DNA from 3 places in the Streptomyces sp. NBC_01428 genome. Region 3 is predicted to be linked to each of the others. Evidence: riboswitches for the same ligand, from Rfam matches in the RefSeq annotation. Region 3 holds a riboswitch; each other region holds the start of a gene.

Region 1 (2,256 bases), 6.1 Mb from region 3:
ATCCTCGCCTCCGCGCACATCGGCTTCTCCCTCTCCACCACGCACGCCGTCTCCGGCTCCGTGATGGGTGCGGGCCTCGGCCGCAAGGGCGGCGTGGTCCGCTGGTCCACCGCCACCCGGATGTTCGTCGCCTGGGCACTGACGCTGCCCGCCGCCGCCCTGGTCGCCGCGCTCGCCGAGTGGGTCACCGGCTTCGGCGCCTGGGGCACCACGCTCGTCGCCGTCTTCCTGGTCGCCTCCAGCTTCGCGATCTGGCGCCGCTCGCGCCGCGAGGTCATCGACCACACCAACGTGAACGCCGACGAGCCCGCCGGGGTGGTCACCACGGCCATCGCCGCCGTCACCCCGCCCCCGGCCGGCACCGTGGCCGAGGAACTCACGGCCACCATCCCCGCACCCGCCGAGCCCACGGCGAACCCGTCGTCGGCGCCGTCGCGCGTGGCCTGACAACCGAAGGAAGAAACAGCATGCACATCGACTGGTCAGCCCTCGGGTCCGTCTTCGGGGTCAGTCTCGGAGCCACCGTCGTCCTCGTCGGCCTCTTCACCCTCGGCGTCGCCGGCCTCTCCAAGAAGGAGTCGGCCCAGGGCGGTTCCGCCGTCGCGGCGGCCACCGGCGCCTACGTCTGCTTCGCGGCCTGCGCCGCGGCGGTCGCGTACGGCATCTCTCTCATCATGAGCAAGTAACCGGACGAACGGCCCCGAACAGGCCGTTCCCGGGCAGCACTTCACGTGGGGTGCGGGACGGATCTCCGTCCCGCACCCCACTGCTGTGTGGGCCTTCGCACACTCTCCCTCCGCAGGTCAACAGCAAGTTGACGGCCCTTCTCACCCCGTGGTGGACTGCCGGAGCCAAGTACGGCGGCATGAGAGGAAGCCGGTGCGAATCCGGCGCGGTCCCGCCACTGTCATCGGGGAGGAAACTCCCCGGGAGCCAGGAACTCTCGCCGCCGGTCTCGTCGAACCAGGGCGTGGACACCCTGAGTGAGGACATATCGCCATGCGCGGCTGCCCGTTGCCGGTCCCGTTGTCCGTGAGAGTTCTGCCGCACCCCACGGCGGGCTGACCCCGTGCGGGCCGATCGCGTCTTCGCGTACGGCGCCGCCGCCGGCCTCCTCGGCGACCTGCTGCTCGGCGATCCCCGCCGGGCGCATCCGGTCGCCGCGTTCGGGCGGGCGGCCGGGGCCGTCGAGCGGACCCTGTGGCGCGACCACCGCGGGTGGGGCGCGCTGCACACAGCCGTGTGCGTGGGCGGTGCCACCGGCCTCGCCGCGCTCGCCGGCCGTGCCCTGCGTTCCTCGGGCACCGGGTCCGTCGCCCTGACCGCCGCCGCCACCTGGGCCGTCGTCGGGGGCACCTCCCTCGGCCGTGAGGCACGGGCCGTCGGCGGCGCGCTCGCGGCCGGGGACATCGACGTCGCCCGGGAGCGGCTGCCGCATCTGTGCGGACGCGACCCGCAGGCGCTGGACGCCGACGGGATCGCCCGGGCCGTCGTCGAGTCGGTCGCCGAGAACACCTCCGACGCGGTGGTCGGCGCCCTGGTCTGGGGCGCCGCCGCCGGCGTGCCCGGTCTGGTCGCCTTCCGCGCCGTGAACACGCTCGACGCGATGGTCGGGCACAAGTCCCCCAAGTACCGCCGCTACGGCTGGGCTTCGGCGCGCCTCGACGACGTCGCCGGCTGGCCCGGAGCCCGGCTGACCGCCGTCCTCGCGAGCGTGGCCGGGCCCGACCCGCGGGGCGCCGTCCGGGCCTGGCGGGCCGACGCGCGCAGGCATCCGAGCCCCAACGCCGGGCCGGTGGAGGCCTCCTTCGCCGGTGCCCTCGGCGTACGGCTCGGCGGGCCCCTCTCGTACGGAGGCCGGGTCGAGCACCGGCCCGTGCTCAACGACGCCGGGCGCCCTGTCCGGGTCGCCGACATCGAGCGGGCCGTACGGCTCTCCCGTCGCGTCGGCTGGCTGGCGCTCGGCGTGAGTGCCGCCGCGCGTGTCCTGCTGACAGGGAGACCGACCGGGCAGCCGGCCAGAGGGGGACGCACCGTATGAGCGGCGGGCTGTTGATCGCCGGGACCACCTCCGACGCGGGCAAGAGCGTCGTGACCGCCGGGATCTGCCGGTGGCTGGTGCGCCGGGGTGTGAAGGTCGCGCCGTTCAAGGCGCAGAACATGTCCCTGAACTCGTTCGTCACGCGGGAGGGCGCCGAGATCGGACGGGCGCAGGCCATGCAGGCGCAGGCCGCCCGCGTGGAGCCGACGGCGCTG
Region 2 (2,256 bases), 2.5 Mb from region 3:
GCGACAAGTACACGGCGGCCGGCGCCGGCGGGGTCGTCCCGCCCGCGGCGGGCCAGTGGACCTACGCCACGCTCGCGCTGGGCTCGGCGCTGGCGCTGTTCATGTATCCGCACTCCATCACCGCGACGCTGTCCAGCCGCAGCCGCGAGGTGATCCGCCGCAACACGACCATCCTGCCCCTGTACTCGCTGATGCTGGGGCTGCTCGCCCTGCTCGGGTTCATGGCCATCGCGGCCGGCGTGAAGGTGCAGAACGGCCAGCTCGCCATCCCGCAGCTCTTCGAGACCATGTTCCCGGACTGGTTCGCGGGCGTGGCCTTCGCCGCCATCGGCATCGGGGCCCTCGTCCCGGCGGCCATCATGTCGATCGCGGCCGCGAACCTCTTCACCCGCAACATCTACAAGGACTTCATCAAGCCGGACGCGACGCCGAAGGAGGAGACCCGGGTCTCCAAGATCGTCTCGCTGCTGGTGAAGGTGGGCGCGCTGGTCTTCGTCCTGACGATGGACAAGACCGTCGCGATCAACTTCCAGCTGCTGGGCGGCATCTGGATCCTGCAGACCTTCCCCGCGCTGGTCGGCGGCCTGTTCACGCGCTGGTTCCACCGCTGGGCGCTGCTGGGCGGCTGGGCGGTCGGCATGGTCTACGGGACGCTCGCCGCCTACGGGGTGGCCTCGCCGACCCAGAAGCACTTCGGCGGCAGCTCCAAGGAGATCCCCGGCATCGGGGAGATCGGCTACATCGGCCTCACGGCGTTCGTCATGAACGTGGTCGTCTCCGTCGTCCTCACCTTCGTCCTGCGGGCGCTGAAGGCGCCGGACGGCATCGACGAGACCTCGCCCGAGGACTACACGGCCGACGCGGGCGACGCCGGGGTCGCGACCGAACTCCCGCCGGCCACGGCGGACGCGAGCCACTGACCCGACGCGCCCGCCCTGGAAACAGGGCGGGCGCGACGCGCACGGACACGGGCCGCCGGAGAGGGCATCCGGCGGCCCGTCGCCGTGTCCGTCCGACGGCCCCGCCCGCGCGCCCGCACCGGGGAGCCGGGCGGCGTCACGGGGCCGTGCGGCGACGGCGTGGGCGGCGCGTCCGGAGCCCGGCGACCTCCGGCCGCTCACCTACGAGTTGACCCTCCGGCACGCTCCGTAGCGCTCTCCGGCACCGACACGACACAACATGTGGGGGTGCTCCCTGAGCCCGGCACAAGATGTATGCTCGTGCTCGCTGTCGTCGCAGGGGAATCCGGTGCGAATCCGGAACTGTCCCGCAACGGTGTACTTGTGCGTGTTCGTGTATTGGACGTGCTCGCACACGTCTCAGTCCGAGGACCTGCCGACAGCGCACCCCGGCCACCCGGCCCGGGTGCCGACGACGTCCGGGCCTCGCGGAATGGGCCGGTGGACGCGGTGCGCTGGCTGCCCAGAAGCGCTTCCGTGTGCCCCCGTGCTCCCCGACAGGCCCCGTGCCGAGCGAGGGAGAGCCCCACGTGACCATCGCGCCAGCAGATCCGGCTTCAGTGACCGAGCACCAGGCCCCGGTGGAGACCGACGGCCCCGGAGCCGCGCTGCTGCGGACCCTGACCGACCTCACCGCCGACCTCGCCGACGCCGACCCCGGCCGGGTCGCCGCCGCGGCGCTGCGTGGCCGGTCCGCCCGCGCCGACGAGGCCGAACTGCGCGAACTGGCCACGGAGGCGGCCGCCGGACTCATCTCCGAGGACCCGGTCTACTCCCGGCTCGCCGCCCGGCTGCTCACCATCAGCATCGCCGCCGAGGCCAGGTCCCAGGGCGTCACGACCTTCTCCGAGTCGGTCGCCGTCGGCCACCGCGAGGGACTGGTCGCCGACCGCACCGCCGACTTCGTCCGGCTGCACACCGCCCGGCTCGACGCGATGATCGACACGGCCGGCGACGACCGCTTCGGCTACTTCGGTCTCCGTACGCTGCACAGCCGTTACCTGCTCCGCCACCCCATCACCCGCAAGGTCGTCGAGACGCCCCAGCACTTCATGCTGCGGGTCGCCTCCGGCCTCGCCGAGGACGACACGGCACGCGCCGTCGACGAAGTCTCCGCGCTCTACGGGCTCATGAGCCGGCTCGACTACCTCCCGTCCTCCCCCACGCTCTTCAACTCCGGTACGCGGCACCCGCAGATGTCGTCCTGCTACCTCCTCGACTCCCCGCAGGACGAGCTGGACTCCATCTACGACCGCTACCACCAGGTCGCCCGGCTGTCGAAGCACGCCGGCGGCAT
Region 3 (2,256 bases):
CGATGACCTCGCCGATCTCGCTCCTGATGCGCTCCTCGTATCCGGCGACGTCGGTGCGTCCGGTGCGCAGGCCGGCCCGGGCCGCACGGAGTTCGGCGGTCTGCGGGAAGGAGCCGATGGTGGTGGTCGGCAGCAGCGGGAGGCCGAGGTGGGCGCGCTGGGCGACGGTCCGTTCGGCGTAGGGCTGCGAGCGGCGGGAGTCGGTGGCCGTGACGGCGGCGGCACGGGCGCGCACGGCTGGGTCGTGGGTGAGCGCCGAGCCCGCGCGGGCGGCGAGATCGGCCCGGTTGGCGGCGAGCTCGGTCGCGATGGCGTCCGTGCCGTGCGAGAGCCCCCGGGCGAGCGTGACGATCTCGGCGGTCTTCTGGCGGGCGAAGGCGAGCCAGCGCAGGACCTGCGGTTCGATGTCGCGCTCGACGGCGGAGTCCAGCGGTACGTGCAGCAGCGAGCAGGACGCGGCCACGTCGACCTGCCCGGCCAGACCCAGCAGGGTGCCCAGCGTGGCGAGTGACTTCTCCAGGTCGTTGACCCAGATGTTGCGGCCGTTGACGACCCCGGCGACGAGCCGCTTGCCCGGCAGACCGCCGACGGCGGCGAGCGCGTCCAGGTTCGCGGCCGCCGCGTCGGTGAAGTCGAGGGCGAGTCCCTCGACCGGAGCCTTGGCGAGAACGGGCAGGGCCTCGCCGAGCCGGTCGAAGTACGACGCGACGAGCAGCTTCGGACGGTCGGTGAGAGCCCCGAGAGCCCGGTAGGCGCGCTCGGCGGCGTTCAGTTCGGCGTTCGTACGGTCCTGGACGAGAGCGGGTTCGTCGAGCTGGACCCACTGGGCACCGGCGGCACGCAGGTCGGCGAGCACCTCGGTGTAGACCGGCAGCAGCCGGTCCAGGAGGGTCAGCGGGTCGAAGTCCGCGGACACACCCGGGGCGGGCTTGGCGAGGAGCAGATAGGTGATGGGGCCGACCAGGACCGGACGGGCCGACAGTCCGAGCGCCAGGGCCTCCTTGAGTTCGGCGACCTGCTTGGACGAGTCGGTGGTGAAGACGGTGTCCGGGCCCAACTCGGGTACCAGGTAGTGGTAGTTCGTGTCGAACCACTTGGTCATCTCCAGCGGCGCCACGTCCTGGGTGCCGCGGGCCATCGCGAAGAATCCGTCGAGGGTGTCGGCGGCGACGGCCTCCCGGTGACGCTCGGGGACGGCGCCGACCATGACGCTGGTGTCCAGGACGTGGTCGTAGTACGAGAAGTCGCCGGTCGGTACTTCGTCGATGCCGGCTTCGGCGAGCTGCCGCCAGGTGGAGCTGCGCAGTTCGGCGGCGGTGGCACGGAGGGCGTCGGCGCTGACGCGGCCCTTCCAGTAGCCCTCGATCGCCTTCTTCAGTTCCCGGTTCGGACCCTGGCGGGGGTAGCCGTACACGGTGGCCCGTGCTGCCGCGGCTGCGGTCTTCGTGGTCACGGAAATCTCCTTCGCGAGATGTCTCCTTGGATCCCGATGGGAGCCGTGAGCGCGAAGGGTGACGCACCGGGCGGGAGGACGTGGCGCGCCGGAGCGCGGCCGTGCCGCCAGGTATGTACGCCGACCCGCCCACGAGGTCACCGGGATGTCCGCGCGCGATGGGTCGCGCACGGGCAGCGGGCAGGTCTTCGGACTCGCGGGCACGCCCTCCGGACGGAGGTCACCTACTGGCCGTCGCTTCCCAGACCCGGCCGGGCCCAGTGCGTATGACGGCGGTCGTTCCCGCTCACCGCTGCGGGGCAGTCCCGGATTCCCACCGGGTTCCCTCTTACGACGCATCCCGTCTGGCGGACGGGGCGAACCAGCTGCGGACGTCACCCTATGCGGACGGACGCCGTGCTGGGGAGAACGCCCACATCCCGGATGGTCGTACGAGACCCCCGGGTGGGGATCGGAGCACGTCAACCGGTGTACGGAGGGCGGCGGACGGCCCTGGTGACGCGCCCGGGTGATGTGGTCGGGTCCGCGCCTGGTCCCGTACTTCAGGCGGAGGGCCCGGGGAAGCCCCGGGTGCCGTCGAAGGCGAGTTTCGCGAACCGTTCGCCGATACGACGGTGGGTGGCGGCGTCGGGGTGGAGCGCGTCGGGCAGCGGGAGTTCGACGGCGTCGGCCTCTCCGTACAGCTCCCGTCCGTCGAGGTAGTACAGGTTCGGGTCCTCGGCGGCCCGCTGTTCCACGATCCCGGCGAGTTCGGCACGGATGATCTGGAGCGTCAGTTTTCCGCTCGCGCGCTCGGCGGGGTC

The links. Region 3 has a riboswitch for cobalamin ahead of metE (5-methyltetrahydropteroyltriglutamate--homocysteine S-methyltransferase). Riboswitches for the same ligand answer to the same signal wherever they lie in the genome.
Region 1: linked by a shared signal. The riboswitch ahead of OG406_RS30335 (cobalamin biosynthesis protein) and the one ahead of metE (5-methyltetrahydropteroyltriglutamate--homocysteine S-methyltransferase) in region 3 are both predicted to bind cobalamin.
Region 2: linked by a shared signal. The riboswitch ahead of OG406_RS14605 (ribonucleoside-diphosphate reductase subunit alpha) and the one ahead of metE (5-methyltetrahydropteroyltriglutamate--homocysteine S-methyltransferase) in region 3 are both predicted to bind cobalamin.

Annotation. Positions count from the first base shown of each region.
Region 1 is NZ_CP109499.1:7,011,617-7,013,872, reverse strand. Features, by position in the region: gene OG406_RS30345 (inorganic phosphate transporter) at 1-447, shown strand, start outside; gene OG406_RS30340 (hypothetical protein) at 468-686, shown strand; cobalamin riboswitch at 822-962, shown strand; gene OG406_RS30335 (cobalamin biosynthesis protein) at 1,070-2,041, shown strand; gene OG406_RS30330 (cobyric acid synthase) at 2,038-2,256, shown strand, end outside.
Region 2 is NZ_CP109499.1:3,407,059-3,409,314, forward strand. Features, by position in the region: gene mctP (monocarboxylate uptake permease MctP) at 1-920, shown strand, start outside; cobalamin riboswitch at 1,215-1,354, shown strand; gene OG406_RS14605 (ribonucleoside-diphosphate reductase subunit alpha) at 1,490-2,256, shown strand, end outside.
Region 3 is NZ_CP109499.1:909,917-912,172, reverse strand. Features, by position in the region: gene metE (5-methyltetrahydropteroyltriglutamate--homocysteine S-methyltransferase) at 1-1,453, opposite strand, end outside; cobalamin riboswitch at 1,616-1,834, opposite strand; gene OG406_RS03970 (GDSL-type esterase/lipase family protein) at 1,996-2,256, opposite strand, start outside.